One region of the Vallitalea sediminicola genome, then DNA from elsewhere that is predicted to be linked to it. Evidence: riboswitches for the same ligand, from Rfam matches in the RefSeq annotation. Region 1 holds a riboswitch; the other holds the start of a gene.
What was found. Region 1 has a riboswitch for cobalamin ahead of ACX6CF_RS00240 (sirohydrochlorin cobaltochelatase). Riboswitches for the same ligand answer to the same signal wherever they lie in the genome.
Positions count from the first base shown of each region.

Region 2: it holds a riboswitch for cobalamin, as region 1 does, so the genes downstream of both, ACX6CF_RS09315 (ABC transporter substrate-binding protein) here and ACX6CF_RS00240 (sirohydrochlorin cobaltochelatase) in region 1, are expected to answer to the same signal.

Region 1 is NZ_BTPT01000001.1:52,302-60,721, reverse strand. It holds gene ACX6CF_RS00245 (cobyrinate a,c-diamide synthase) at 1-1,200, opposite strand, end outside; gene ACX6CF_RS00240 (sirohydrochlorin cobaltochelatase) at 1,197-1,976, opposite strand; cobalamin riboswitch at 2,112-2,259, opposite strand; cobalamin riboswitch at 2,389-2,595, shown strand; gene ACX6CF_RS00235 (ABC transporter substrate-binding protein) at 2,786-3,886, shown strand; gene ACX6CF_RS00230 (FecCD family ABC transporter permease) at 3,886-4,896, shown strand; gene ACX6CF_RS00225 (ABC transporter ATP-binding protein) at 4,883-5,698, shown strand; partial or broken gene ACX6CF_RS00220 (ammonium transporter) at 5,818-7,035, opposite strand; partial or broken gene ACX6CF_RS00215 (P-II family nitrogen regulator) at 7,068-7,409, opposite strand; gene ACX6CF_RS00210 (ABC transporter permease) at 7,823-8,420, opposite strand, start outside.
Region 2 is NZ_BTPT01000020.1:38,545-46,964, forward strand. It holds gene ACX6CF_RS09300 (VOC family protein) at 1-227, shown strand, start outside; gene ACX6CF_RS09305 (C47 family peptidase) at 721-1,824, shown strand; gene ACX6CF_RS09310 (hypothetical protein) at 1,848-2,120, shown strand; cobalamin riboswitch at 2,351-2,495, shown strand; gene ACX6CF_RS09315 (ABC transporter substrate-binding protein) at 2,702-4,354, shown strand; gene ACX6CF_RS09320 (ABC transporter permease) at 4,354-5,292, shown strand; gene ACX6CF_RS09325 (ABC transporter permease) at 5,294-6,103, shown strand; gene ACX6CF_RS09330 (ATP-binding cassette domain-containing protein) at 6,090-6,584, shown strand; gene ACX6CF_RS09335 (oligopeptide/dipeptide ABC transporter ATP-binding protein) at 6,693-7,028, shown strand; gene ACX6CF_RS09340 (ABC transporter ATP-binding protein) at 7,021-7,746, shown strand; gene ACX6CF_RS09345 (class I SAM-dependent methyltransferase) at 7,758-8,420, shown strand, end outside.

The DNA.
Region 1 (8,420 bases):
ATCTACTATTGACCTGTGAAATTCATGTGCTCTGAATACTGTATTCTCATTGAATATAGGAGTATCCTTATCTGCTTTTACCGAAACATACCCAAAATTCTGGAGTCTTTTTTTCATATATGCTCCACCCTTATATATTCCAACCATTTCATATGTTTCATTTTCCAGATTGGTAATAGTCTCATGAAGATACATATACCCTCCGCACTCTGCATATATAGGAATATCTTCATCGGCTTTTTTCCTAATATCTTCCATCAGACTAGTATTATTTGACAGTTCCTTGGCAAATACTTCAGGGTAACCACCTGCTAGATATATCCCATCACATTTATCAGGTAATGATTTATCTCGTAGAGGACTAAAGTAATGAATATGAGCTCCTAATTCTATTAATATTTCTATATTTTCATTGTAATGAAATGAGAATGCTTTATCTTTTGCTACAGCAATATGTACATCAAATTGATTATTGGTTTTAACTCTATCAGGCTCTTCTAATGGTTCTGCATTCCCAGCTATCTCAATCAACTTATCAATATCTACAGTATCAGTGATAGTATCTGCGAGTTTATGAATCTTTGCATTCATATCCCTTATTTCACTACTTTGAATAAGTCCTAGATGTCTGCTTTCCAGTTTCACTTCATCTAGTTTTGGTAGATATCCTATTACTGGAACATCCGTATTGATTTCAATAGTTTCTTTTAATATTTCATAATGTCTTTCTGACATGGGAAGATTAATTATTACGCCTTTTATCGAGATATCTCTAAAAGTTTTCATTCCATGAACTATTGCCGCAGCACTGGTTGACATTCCCTTTACATTCATCACCAATATAACAGGGGATTTCAGTATCTTGGATATATGCGCTGTACTACCAATCATAGGCTCACTGCCATAACCATCATATAATCCCATGACACCTTCAATGATACTTATGTCTGCATCTTGATTATATTTATCAAATAGATATCTGTTCATCTGGTCTTTCAAAAGCCATCCATCTATGTTAATACTGGGTCTACCAGTTACACTTTCATGGAATCCCGTGTCTATGTAATCAGGTCCTACTTTATATGGTTGTACTTTTAATCCTCTTTTACATAATGCGGCCATTAACGCTATTGTAAGAGTCGTTTTACCCGTTCCGCTATTTGGAGCTGATATAATTAATCTAGGTTTTTCCGTCATCATTGATTATTCACTGCTTCCTTTAGGTGATTAAGATAAATTTTTCTAATTGCTTGGTTACCACCTAATCCTTTAGTTATTGTTCTAACTTCTATATCATTAGCAATTAGTACATTTTTCCATGAATCTTCTTCGTCTCCTGCCATATCATTGTGGGCATGATCTCCTGCAACTACCAAAAATGGCATAAGAACTGCTTTACTGTATTTTCCTTTTTTCAATCTCTTGATAATTGATTCAATTCCATCTTCTATAGTTCCTATCAATATTGGTAACTGTTCATTTTCTAGAAGATATTGTAAATAATAATAGCTTGTATTAGCATAATGTTCAGTACCATGCCCTAGCAATACAACAGCTTCATTAGTATCTACACTAGGGATATAAGTTTTCAATGCTTCTATAACTTCTTTATAATCATTTTTATGATATAGCAAAGGGCATGAAAGAGTAATATGTACATTTTTATTATGATTCATTATATTAACTATTGTTTTTATCTTATCATACTCAAAACCTGGTATTATATGGGTTGGTTGTACAATGATGTGTTCAAAACCTTCTTCAATCAATCGTTTTAATGCTTCCTTTGGTGTATCTATTAATATATTTTTTTCTTTTAACTTTCTTATTATTATGTTAGATGTAAATGCACGTACTACCTTATAATCAGTGTATGTAGTCTCTATCAATTTTTCTATAGGTTCTATCTGTTCTCTTCTTGCACTTTCATAACTACTTCCAAAACTTACAACTAATATCGCTTTTTTCTTTTCCATAATAACTGCCTCCTTATATATAATAAAAAACTCTTACCTACAACGAGATAAGAGTATGATATACATTATTTATTAATGAATAATAAATAGTTACACCCTCTGTCCCTCGCAAAGTTTTTACGCAAAATAATACGTAAGTGTATTAGGATTAAAATAGGTACTCTGACTATAATAACTTCCTTAATATAAAAGGAAATTATTTACACAGTGGCGTGACCGTTCAGGATTCTAACCTGATTCCCTTTGAGAATTAATAAGAATTATCCTCAAACATATATATTTCTATTTAATCGTTAATTAATTTAATCTTATAATAAATCATATAAAGCCCTATGTCAATGAAACATTAATAATGTAATGCTATCCATATCACATTGACATTACCATAAAACTATGATACTATTTCTTTAAAATTTAATAGTTCTTTGAAGGTGCTTTTATAATGTTAAACCAACAAAATTTACCATTATAAGATAATAGGGAATGAGGTGTGAATCCTCTACAGCCCCCGCTACTGTAAGTAGGGATGAAATCTTAGATATATCACTGGGAAACTGGGAAGATTAAGAGAGTAAATTGAACTACGAGTCAGGAAACCTGCCTTTAATAATCCATGTAACTAACTTCGGGTGAGAAGATACGATTACATTAATTAATTAATAATTTTACATATGATAAACTTATTTAATTTGTTAATATAACTTACAACGATTAGTTGTAGGTTTTTTTATTTATATCACTCCTTAAAAGACTATTAGATTAAAATTCAATGATACCTTAATAAAAGAATTTCTAGGAGGACTTTAATAATGAAAAACATGAAACGTATCGCCATTTTATTAATCTTTATTTTGACCGTTACTTCATTTAGTGGATGTTCTAAACAGCAGGATTCATCAAAAACTACTGTTACTCCAGATAACACTGAGAAAACTACTGATGAAGATAAAGATGTTGAAAAAGATACAGCTACATCTAGTGATGATTCAGAAAAAGATTCTGCAACTGAAGATTCACAGGCATTACCCGAATTCATAGTCGAAGATACTGATACAACTATTACATATTTGAACCCATTAGGTGATGAACAAACAATTACTAAGAATCCAAAAAAAGTTGTTGTTCTTATGAATTCTATTCTAGATATCTGGTATCTAGCAGGTGGAGAAGCCATTGCTAGAGTAAGTGGTAAAACTAATGTTCCAGAAGCTGCTAAGGATATTGAACAAGTGGGAAAAGTAAACGCACCTAGTGTTGAAAAAATATTATCTCTAGAACCTGACTTAGTTATCTTAAGCTCAACTAGAAGCCAACACGTAGAAATGGAAGATATACTAAAAAGCAATAACATAGAATATGCATATGTTGATGTTAGTAATAATCCTTACAGTAGATTTAATGATACATTAAGATTATTTACAAAGATTACTGGTAGAGATGATATTTATGATTCAGAAGTAAAAGCTCTACAGGAAAATGTAAATAAAATCTGTGAAAAAGCAAAAAAAGAAGAACAGCCTAATGTATTTATTTTATTTGGTTCTTCAAAATATGTAAAAGCAGAACTTTCTACAGGTCTAGTAGGAAATATGTTAGAAATGCTTGGAGCTAACAATATTATTACTGATTCACCAGTTGAAAATAGTTCAAAAGTAGATTTTAGTTTGGAAAAAATCCTTGAAAAAGACCCTGATGTAATATTAGTTGTTCCTATGGGGGATCTTGAAAAAGTTAAGACTCGTATAAAAGATGACTTAGAATCAAATGAAGCATGGGCTACACTTACAGCAATAAAAGAAGGTAATGTACATTATCTTCCACCAGAATTATTCCATTACAAACCAAATGCAAAATATCCTGAAGCATTTGAATATTTAGCTAAAATATTATATCCTCAGGTATTTAAATAATGAACGAATTAAAAAACAGACATTCTTATAAGATTACCATACTAATCATTTTGCTAATTGTTACTTTCATATCATTTCTTTTTAGTATTAGTTTAGGTGCTTTTAAGATATCAGTTCCAGAAATATTAAAAGCTATATTTATTGATGAAACAGGAGTCAATAGAAATATTATATGGAAAGTAAGAGTTCCAAGGTCACTTGTAGCTGGAACTGTTGGTATATGTTTGTCTTTGGCTGGAGGCATGTTACAGGGGGTAATGAGAAACCCCCTAGCTTCACCTAATACTATTGGTGTTTCTTCTGGAGCGGGATTAGGTGCTGTTTTCATCCTAGTTGTCTTTCCTGATTATGATTATCTTGTTACACCAATTGCTTTTGCTTTTGCATTATTTACTACTATGTTAATATACATACTTTCTTGGAAGAATGGTATTAAGCCACTTAGAATGATATTAGCAGGTATTGCTGTATCATCATTTTTAGGAGCTTGGATTAATACAATCCTAATCTTCTATCCTGACAGAGTGCAAAATGCATTAGGTTTTATGGTAGGTAGTTTAGCCGCTAAGACTTGGAAAGATTTCTATGCATTATGGCCTTATGCACTATTTGGATTAATTGTAGCTTTCTTATTATCTAAGAAATTGAATATATTAATGCTTGGTGACGAAATAGCCACAGGACTAGGACTGAAAATTGAGAGAGTAAGAAAAATTTTTATTGCTTTAGCTTCACTACTAGCAGCCAGCTCAGCAAGTAATGTTGGATTGTTAGGATTTGTTGGATTGATTGTACCTCATATAACAAGACTTATAATCGGTTCTGACTATAGATATCTATTTCCTGCAAGTGCTTTACTGGGAGCATCTTTGATGATGTTTTGTGATACAATCGCAAGAATAGTTATGGACCCTGTAGAAATACCTGTAGGTATTGTTATGTCAATGCTTGGCGCACCATTTTTTATATTCCTATTGAGAGGCGGCTTGAAAAATCGTGTTAAGAACTAATTCAGTGACAATTAATTATGGCAAAAACAATATAATCGATAACCTTTCCTTGAACATAAAAAAAGGTTCCATAAATACCTTGATAGGTACAAATGGTTGCGGCAAATCAACCCTATTAAAAGCATTATCAAGAAATCTAAAACCTAAATATGGTGATGTATACCTTAATGGGAATTCAATTTTTCAGATGGATACTAAGTTATTAGCAAAAGAAATGTCCATATTACCTCAATCTCCTACTGCACCTGATGATTTTACAGTCTTTGACCTAGTTAGTTATGGAAGATATCCACATCTTGATTGGACTGCCAAACTTCATAAAGAAGACATTGATATTATTAACTGGGCAATAGAGCTGACTAAAATGGAACATCTAAAAGATAGACAAGTTACCACTCTATCTGGTGGAGAACGTCAAAGGGCATGGATTGCTATGGCACTATGTCAAAAACCCAATATTCTTCTATTGGATGAACCCACAACATATCTTGATATCAGTCATCAATTTGAAGTATTGGAATTGGTTAGAAAGCTTAATCATACAATGAAGTTAACTATTGTCATGGTTCTACATGACCTGAATCAAGCTGCTAGATATTCTGATAAAATAATTGTCATCAAGGATGGAGACATATATAAGCAAGGTGATCCTAAGAGTATAATTACTAAGGAAATCTTACATGATGTTTTTAACCTTGATGTTAGAATATTAATGGATGATTATAATGATTGCCCATTCTTCATTCCTATGATGAATACTAATAAATATAAGAAAAATCCTCTTAAAAATATATCTGGTTAAAGCAGAAGGGGCTGTACTCTAGCCATACAAAATCACTCTTCCTAAAGCCTATAATATTTTTATACGGCAGTCCCTTCTTGCTTAATAGATATATTAACATATTACATCACTTTTATCTCAAAATCAGCATAACTCTCAATACCATGTTCTTCTATATCTAATCCTATGTTCTCTTCTCTTTTATTTACTCTTAATCCTATAGTCAAATCAACTGCTTTGAAGATGATAAATGCTATTGCTATTACCCAAGCTGCTACGGTGATTACTCCTAATGCCTGAACACCTAATTGTCTAAAACCTCCACCATAGAATAGACCTAATCCTACTTCTGCATCTGCTGAGAATAAACCAACACAGATAGTTCCCAATGCTCCAGATATTCCATGTACACCAATAGCTCCAACTGGATCATCTATTTTCAATATTTTATCAATAAATTCTATACCAAATATTATGGTCACACCTGAAATAATACCTATCATGACAGCTCCCACAGGAGTAACCACTGCACATCCAGCAGTAATTGCAACAAGTCCTGCTAATGCACCATTTAAGGTCATTGAAACATCTGGCTTTTTGTATCTAACCCATGTAACTATCATTGTAACAATAGCAGAAATTGCCGCTGCTAAGTTTGTTGTAACGAATATTTTTGATATTGATGCTATATCTGCTCCAGACGAAGCTGCCAACTGAGAACCTGGGTTAAAACCAAACCATCCAAACCAAAGTATGAATACCCCTAATGCCCCTAGTGTCAAACTATGTCCTGGTATAGCTTTTGATTTTCCATCTTTTGTATACTTCCCTATACGTGGTCCAAGAATAGAAGCTCCTACTAAGGCACACCATCCTCCAACTGAGTGAACAACAGTTGAACCTGCAAAATCGTGGAAGCCAAGTTGACTCAACCATCCTCCACCCCATATCCAATGTCCAGCTACTGGATATATTATTACTGATATGAAGAAACTATATATCAAGTAGGATATAAACTTGGTTCTTTCTGCCATTGCGCCTGATACTATGGTAGCCGCAGTAGCACAAAAAACTGTTTGAAATATAAGCGCTGTATAATCAGTATTATTAAGAAATAGTAAATCAGGAGTTCCAATTAATCCTCCTATCGATTTTCCGTACATCAATCCATATCCAATTACCCAAAACATTATTGAACCAATTGCAAAGTCCATTAAATTCTTCATTATTATGTTTCCCGCATTTTTAGCTCTTGTAAAACCTGTTTCAACCATTGCAAATCCTGCTTGCATAAAAAATACTAATGTTGTAGCTATTAAAATCCACATGTTATCTAATATAAACTTGATTTCTTCCATAATAATTTCACTCCTATTTTTTTATATTAACTTTATAAAGCTTCTACACCTTCTTCTCCAGTACGAACCTTGATTACATTTTCTACTGGATATATAAAGATCTTACCGTCTCCTATTTCACCTGTTCTAAGTACCTCTTGCGCTGTTTCAACAACTACTTCTACTGGAACTTCGCAAACCACTACTTCTATTTTTGATTTTGGTAGTAAATCAATGCTATATTCATTTCCTCTATAATATTTTGTTTTACCTTTTTGCTGCCCACATCCTAATACATGTGAAAATGTCATACCCGTAATACCTATTTCATTGAATGCTTCTTTTAATTCCTCTACTTTACTCGGGCGAGTAATAATATCGATTTTGGTTATTTTACTCATTATTAACCTCCTTCTTTTAGTAGAACATAGGTTACGCTAATCTTTTTTAAAACACGAAAAAAGCCTACATACTCTTGATAGAGTATATAGACCACATTGTCTACAAAATAAAATACATCATTGTATTTAATAGGTGTTTATTAATAAAAGATTATCATGTAACTTCTGTTCAATATTTATATATTCATTATATACGAATTTGAAAATATGTCAACACATTTTTATGGATTTATGCAACTTTTTATTTAGTGTCCTTCATTTAATTTATTTATATGTATGTATTTATCGTTATTATAGTTCCCATAAATATATTTTTATAGTTTTTATGGTTTTCATCACTGCCGCTCATTCATTTAACATAATATTATGTTAAATTCTTGTCCCGTTATGTATTCTTTGATAGTTAGTTAAATACATCTTATTAAATCAACTACACTTTCTTTATCCATGCGTTTCAAACTCATTTTAATTATCAGCCTAATAATAATATAGTATACAGGGATTATTATTAAACACCAATAAGGAAATTCAAATATAAATTCACTATTTTCAGGAATGCTTACAAAATTATCAAAAGACAATTTTGTTATAAAATATCCTGCTGGAATACTTATTATAGTAATAAAAGATATTAATATATTACCTTCAAAAACAAGATATTTATTAAATTGTTTCTTAGTCATTCCAATAGCTCTTAACATACCGAATTCCCTTTTCCTATTTACGATAGATGTATACATGATATTAACTAACATACATAAACTTATCATAGCTATCATACCAATAAATGCGTTAATCATTACAAAAGCATTTGCTTTATTTTGATATAATTTTCTTAATTCCTTATCAACATAAGTTATGTAAACCTCTTCGTCATATTGAAATTTTTCTACTATTTTATGCTTAACCTTATCATATCTATTCTCTTCAATATTCAAGCCAACTCGAGAATAATCCAATTCTTCTTCAGTAAAGTTACTATCAACAAACTGTTTACTAACTAAC
Region 2 (8,420 bases), on a different contig from region 1:
CTAATGATCTGGAAATTCCAGTTTTGGCAACCAAGTTTAACATCAATGTAAGACCTCCAAAGGATTACGTGCATCCAAATGGAGTGAAACGGATAAAAAGTGTTTCTTTCGGGACTAAAGAGGAGTTTTTCCCTGTTATTAAACAGTTATGTGACGATGAAAGACTTAAGTTGTTTGTAGGCGTAGGAGTTAAAGATTTAGAATACGAGTATATGAAATTAAATTAGTACTTAACTAAAAAAATATGTCTACACACGGTACCTCAGTGTGAGAAAACAAAGAGATAGGATTTGATTATATCAATCAGATGCCTATTTTTTGTGTTTTACGAGATGATTCAGTACGTTTATTTTTATTATCAAATGCTAAAATATATATTTTAATTTTAAAAATTATTAAATATTTAAAATATGTATATTGAAATTATTATATTAAAGTTGGTGCTATGTTTAACATTAAAATGTACAATAATAATAGCGCTTAAATTAAAAATATTAAGAATAATATATATTTGCTATAAATCTACAAATTATTTAAATAATTTATTGTATAATGTATTAATGAAAGGAGTGATAAAATATAAATATCTAAATTGACATTTAGAGATACAGTTAATTTACAAGAATCAACATAAATATAACATATATAGCAAATTAAAATGTAACTGGCAACAATAGGTTATGTTATAAAGTAATAAATAGAATAGGGAGGAAAAAATAAATGAAAAAAATATTAAGTTTATTATTAGTAGCATGTTTATTTATATCCACTACAATAGTTAGTAATGCAAGTGATTTGGGAGTATATCTTTTAACTAAGGAGTGCCCTCAGAGTATACATAATTATGTAAATAATAATATTGACAATTTTCTAAACTCAAAACACAATGAGGGTGAAATTAGTTTAGAAGATATTACAATAGGACAGGTATTTAGTATAGAAAAAGAAAAAGAATCCGATCTTGATGTGTTTTATTTCCCTGTATTTCAAAAAGGACAACTTAAATATACATTTAGGGTATATAAGGTAGATGGAAATATTACAGGCATATTATCTCCTTACTTAGTAAATGAGCTTTTAAGTGTTAGTGGAAAAACAACAACAAATAGTCCAGCAAGATTAGCTATGAATAATGGAAATGTAGTAACCGTAATTAAGGATAAGGTTACTACAATTAAAAAAGATCCTCTAGGTAGAAGTGCTAGTAATTACTCAATAAATAATAAGGATCATAATAATATTACAATAAACATAAATGAAAAAAATAATAAAAATATTATTAAAGGTCTGCATAGTTCAAGAAGACGATTATTTTCTATAGACAGTGTATCATCAAATAATTTATCCCTTGATTTAGCCGAGGTTCAAGGGCGACAATCATGGTGTTCCGCCTTTGCTGGAGCTGCTATAATTAGATATAAAACTAATACTAATGTATACGCAAAAGATATAATGACATATTATCATCCAAATAGCGAAAAATTAGAAGATGAGTATATTACTAATTATCAACTTATTAGGTATGCACAGAGGAAAGGTCTTTATCCAAGAAGGAGATCATATACACTATCACTTAGTTCAGTAGTTTCACAAATAGACAATTCTCAGCCAATGTATATAGGATGCGAAGGCAGAGGGGATTACGAAGGAGCTAGACATGCATTAGTGCTTAGAGGTTATGATAAAGTTAACAATACGTATTCAATATGGAATCCTTGGTATAAATACTATGAAACAATGCCAATGGATACTCAAGTATATACAGTAGACCCTTCAGCAAGTTTTAAGTGGGATACCACAATATATGATTGGAGTAAATTATAAAAGCTGTTAAAAAGCCATATGTAATGTATGATAGTAACCTATATGGAATATCTTCAGAATTACCCAAATCATACCCATATAGTAATATGGTTAAATCAATAACATATGTAGGTACAATTATTAAAATAATTAATAGCTGTAAAATGCCAACAGAAGAGTTTCAAACAAATAAAGATGGATATAAGAATACAAAAGTTTATGTAGATGAAGATAAGAGTAGAATCTATCTTAGATTTAACGAAGGTCTTGAAAATGATGAACTGATAAGATTCGAAAAAGATAAAAAAGCAATATAGAATAGATAATTAAATTTTTATATCTAAATAACAGTCCCAACCCCAAATATAGTGAATCACTTATGTTTTTTAAGACAATGGTGGTTCACTTATTATTTGTATCTATCATCCATAAAATCATGGATTCTACAAATTTCTACAAAATAACAGGCTAAATTCTTAATAACTATTGTGTTCTTTGATTTTTGCAGGTATAATGTTAGTGATATACAAATAAGGAAATTACAATTGAATATATAGTATATTAAGGTGCCTTAGCAATAAGGAGAATAGGAAAGTCAGTTAAAGGCTGACGCGGACCCACCACTGTAAGTAGTGATGATATTTATATTATATACTACGAGTCAGGAGACCTGCCTTAATAGGTATTAGATTAGTCGAAAGGGGATTAAAATTCGTACTTATCATTTTAGTTGCTTTTATAAATGGGTTAAAGGCCTCTTAACGTTTGTTAGGGGCTTTTTTTATTTAAGAATTAAATTGTTTGTTATCCTCTTTTAGTAGATTGTTTTAATATGGAGTTACAATATTTAAATAAGGAGTCCATATAAAATATAAAAAATAAGGAAGAGGAGAAAACAATGAAAAAAAGAGCAGTATTAGTAACTTTTTTGGTTCTCATTATAATGATTACAGGATGTAAGAGTAATCAAGACATAAAAGGAGATCAAAATCTACAAGAAGAACAAAAAGCAGGAGCAGCAAATGTAGATAATGGTACGGCTAAAGATAACACAGATTCAGTGAAGCTGGTGGATGAAGAAGTGTTAGTTGACCAATCCAAAGAGATTGTACTAGCAGGAACGAGGAATATTGCACCGGGAGAAAAAGATGCCTATTACTGTAGTTCTGCATTGATGGTATGGGAACCGCTTATTACAAAAGGTTCAGATTATGGTCCTAAGCCAAAACTTGCAGCGAGTTATTCTGCAAACGAAGATTATACTGTATGGACATTCAAGTTAAGAGAAGGTGTTTCGTTCCATGATGGAGAAGTATTTAATGCAGATGCTGTTATTGCGAATTTCAACCGAATGAAACTAGGGAAAAAGTCTTCAAGTTTTTATGGAATGGATGTTAACAGAACATATCCTGGGTTACTTGAAGTGAATAAAAAAGATGATTATACCATAGAGTTAGTTTTTGAAAATCCTTTGCCAACATTGGATTATTCAATGACTGATTTTGGTAGTGCTATGTTTAGTCCTAATAATTTTGATGAGGAAGGTAATTTCAATGGTTTCCCTATGGGAACTGGTCCTTTCAAATTAACTGAAAATGTTCTTGATGAATATTGTGTAATTGAGAAAAATAATGATTATTATGGTGAAAAAGCATTAGCAAAAAGAATTAAAATAAAAGTAATCCCATCACCAGATACACGATTTGCAGCATTAAAAGCAGAAGAGGTAATGGGTGTTATTGATCTTGGGGCTATTCAGCCTGTAATGGCTATGGAACTAATTAAAGACAATCGATTTGGCATATCACACACACCAAGTACAATTACTCACTATATACTTTTGAACGGTAACAAAGAGCCTTTTAATGATCTAAGATTGAGACAGGCAGTCAGTTTATTAATTGATAGACAATTGATTATTGATAGTTTTTATGCAGGTTTAGGTGAACCTACAGTAAATGTACTTAATGCATGTACTCCTTTCTATAAAGAATTTGAAATTGAACAGGATGTTAAAAAAGCAAAAGAATTGGCAAAAGAAATTCTCGGTGATGAAAGAGTAAAAGTTTCTTTCGTGTTAAGACAAGGAGAGCTAGATAGATATCCAAACAAAGAAGAAGCCCAGTTATTGCAGGCTCAACTTAGTGAACTGGGAATAGATGCTGAGATTACAATTCTTGAAAGTTCAGCATGGAATGATGTGGTAAAAGCAGGTGATTTTGATATTAGTTTGAAGATAAAAGGATTATCCAGTGCTGAGCCAAACACTCTGTTTAAAACTATGATGAAAACTGAAAATGGTTTGAACAAAAGATGGAATTTTGGTTATTCCAATAAAGAAGTAGATACATTAATTACTGACGTTGAAAATGAAATAGATATGGATAAGCGTAAAGAAATATATAATAAGATTCAAGCATATTCCGTTAATGAATTTCCAGCTGTTCCATATTTTAATGATGTAAACTTAATTGCTTATAATAAAAAGATTGAAGGTTATGAAGCTATGTATTACGGCGTGTCTCTTGAAAAGACGAAATGGGCTGACTAATGGGTGGTTATATATTAAAAAAAATGCTAAATGTGATTCCTGTACTTATAGGTATCACATTGGCAGCTTTTCTACTAGGTGTATTATCTCCAGGAGATCCTGCCTATATTGCTCTAACAAGAGATGGTATAACAGAACCTAGTGATGAGGAAATAGTAGAAAAACAACATGAACTTGGTTTGGATCTACCTGTACACATACAATATTTTAATTGGATAAAAAAAGTGATTAAACTTGATTTTGGAGAAAGTATATATACAGAGGAGTCCATTGGTGAAGAATTAGTGCGGAGATTGCCCGTTACGCTTAAGCTTGCCACGTATGGGTTTATACTTACTAGTTTCTTTGGTATCTTGATTGGCGTTATCATGACGTTATTTAAAGGCAGTTTCATAGATGGTTTTTTAAGATTCTTTTGTACATTTATATCATCTATACCAAATTTTTGGCTTGCAATAATTCTTATTACCATATTTGCTGAAACATTACATATTCTGCCAACAAGTGGTTATGAATCAGAGACATCATTAATCTTACCTTCAATTGTTGTATCCCTTTCAAGTATTGGTTTTATTGCAAGGCTTACAAGAGCCAGTTTTTTAAAAGTATTATCAAAAGAATTTATTGTGCTTGCAAATGCCAAAGGGCTTAGAAGTTATACTATAGGCATTATCCATATCTTTAAAAATGGAATTATACCAGTTTCTACTTATCTAGGCTTATATTTTGCATCTATACTAGGAGGTTCAAGTATTGTTGAAAGTATTTTTGCTCTTCCAGGAATCGGTAGTTATGCCATTGAATCCATCTATGCAAGGGACTACTATGTTATTCAGGCATACGTCATATTGACAGGAACAACCTATATATTTGTGAACTTTGGTCTTGATCTGTTATACTTCGCTATTAACCCTAAAATTAAAGAAAGTGAGTGCTAATATGAAAATAAAAATACCTCTTAGTGTTTTGATACTGATTATTTTATTGAGTATATTAGCACCAATAATTGCTCCATACGACCCCTTGGCAATAGACATGACATCAAAACTTGAATCACCAAGTCAGACACATTTGTTGGGTACAGATTCCTTGGGGAGAGATACCCTAAGTCGAGTATTACATGGTGGTAGACAGTCTCTTTTACTTGCATTGATTGCAACGGTATTATCCATGTGCCTTGGTATAATTATTGGTGCTTTGGCAGGATATTATGGTGGTACATTAGATGGGTTTATTACATCTATTTCAAATATATTTATGGGATTACCTGGGACAAGTATTATGATTGCTCTAGTAGGTATACTTGGACCATCCATGAGAAGTTTGATCATAGCCATTGTGGTCAATTCTTGGGTATCATTTTCAAGGCTTATAAGAGCAGAGGTTATGAATGTTAAAAACGAGTACTATGTTGATAACCTCAAGAACATAGGAGGGTCTGACATACTGATAATCTTAAAACATATTTTGCCTAATATATCCGATAGCTTGATTATTGTTTTTGTATCAAAAATAGGCGGAGTTGTTCTAGGGGTAGCCGCTCTTAGCTACTTAGGATTAGGTTTAAGTCCGCCACTACCTGATTGGGCTATTATGATTAATGATGCAAGACCATATTTTAGAAGTCATTTACAACTGGTTTTAGCACCAGGGTTTTGTATTATAGCATTTGTATGGTCAGTACATAGTATAGGTGACGGAATAAGAGATCGAATGGATGTAGGAGGACTTAGAAATGAAGACTTCTAATATTGATATAACGAATCTTAGTGTTACTTTTGATACTAAATATGGAAAAGTACATGGTGTTGATGATGTGAGTATAACTTTCCCCAAGGATGTTGTAACAGGAATAATTGGTGAAACGGGAAGCGGCAAATCATTATTAGGTATGTCCATACTACGCTTATTGTCCAATGAAGCAATTGTTACAGGGCAGTGTTTTTATAATGGACAAGATCATATGAAACTATCAAAGGCACAAATGAAAAAAATACGAGGTTGTCAGATAGGGTTTATTCCTCAAAATCCAGATTTATCATTAAATCCCATATTGACGGTTCAAAGACAGCTCATAGAATCCTTGTTGACCCATACCAATATAAGTAAAGAAGAGGCTAAGGAAAAAGGCAGATCATACTTGAAACAATTTGGTTTTAAGGATATTGATAAGATAATGAAATCCTATCCCTTTCAGCTTAGTGGAGGTATGAATCAGAGAATATTATGAATCATCGGTATTATCTGCAATCCTGAATTTGTCATTGCTGATGAACCCACAAAAGGTCTTGATGCCAAACTTAGAAAAATAGTCTATGAAAATCTTATAAAGGTGAAGTTGCGTTATACATCAAGCATGATTGTCATAACTCACGACTTGTATTTTGCAGGAAAATTCTGTGATGAAATTGTTGTGATGTATAAGGGACAGGTTGTTGAAACAGGGTATAGCAAAGACGTTATCAATAATCCGAAACACCCCTATACAAAAGGATTGATTGGTTCAACAATAAGAAAAGGTATGGTACCAATTAATCCCCCAGATAGCATGGAAAATCCGTCTAAGTGCAAATTTTATACAAGATGTAATCAACGAAATACCAAATGCATAGATTCAACGATTGAGATGAAAAGAATTCCCGGTGGAAAGGTACGATGTCATGCATATGATTAAAGTAGAAAATGTATCCATGAGATTTAAGAAAAGAGAAGTATTAGAAAATATTAATTTTACTGTTGAACCGGGGACTAAGGTTGGAATCGTTGGTGATAGTGGAAGTGGTAAATCTACATTAGCAAGGCTGATTACTGGACTTGCCATACCGACAAAAGGGCAGATCTATCTCAATGGTGTGAAAACCACAGAATATAGAAGAAAAGAAAAAAGCAAGGTTGTGCAGATGATTTTTCAGCACCCTCAGAGCAGCTTTGATGGAAAAAGGAAAATAGGTTATCAGCTAGAAGAAGTTGGACGTATTCACAATAGAGATTACCTTGAAGAAATCAAGAGGTTACTTAATACATTTTTAGTGGATGATAAGTTAATGGACCGTTATCCATATCAGATTAGTGGGGGAGAAGCACAGCGGCTTTCAATTATAAGATGTTTATTACTTAAACCTAAAGTATTGATTTTGGATGAACCTACATCAATGCTGGATGTATCTGTTCAAGCAGAGATTATTGATTTTCTTCTAAGCGTTCAAAAATTAGAGAAAATGACATTTGTTTTTGTATCCCATGATATTGAGTTAGTCAGTCATGTGTGTGATAAGATTATTATTATTGACAACAAGCAGATAATAGAAGAAGGCACCATAGAAGAAGTTATTGAACAACCTAAAAGTACCTATACAAAAAATCTAATCGAGAGTTTTGAATATTTTTACTGATGGAGGTTTTGATGAATCATAGTTTATATATAAGACAATTGGAAAAGGATACTAATGATATGTGGTTAGAAACACTTGGATGTAGCAGTGAAACCGCATATAAGAGAGCTTATGATGACCAGATAGAAAAGGAATTTTGGGAAAAGTATTCCCTTATTTATGATACCATTCCATCATTGTATGATTATTGGCCAAAAACTTTTGACAAGTTGGTGGATATCATCGGTACCCAAAAAGAAGTTATAGAATTTGGAGCAGGAACTGGTAAATTTACATTACCAATGGCATTAAAGCAAAAGCAAGTAACAGCCATTGATTTTTCAGAAGATATGCTACAGAAGTTACAATGTAAAATTGGAGATTTAACCAATGTTCATACGGTACATGGAAAAATAGAAGATATGGAAAACTACAACGTGGATAGCATATATTCAGTAAACGCTATATATAGGATATCTGATATGAAAGAAGCCATCAAAAAAATACGTTCTTTTGCAAGAGAAAAAGTTGTTTTAGTGTGGACAATGCAGCGAAGTAAATATGATGAAATATTGAATAGTACTAACAAAAAAGGTATTTTCAGGCGTCAAGAGTACATCCATATCATGAATGTTCTCTATGACTTAGGTATTGATGGCAATTTGGAAATAATGGATGTTCATAAAAAGATTAAG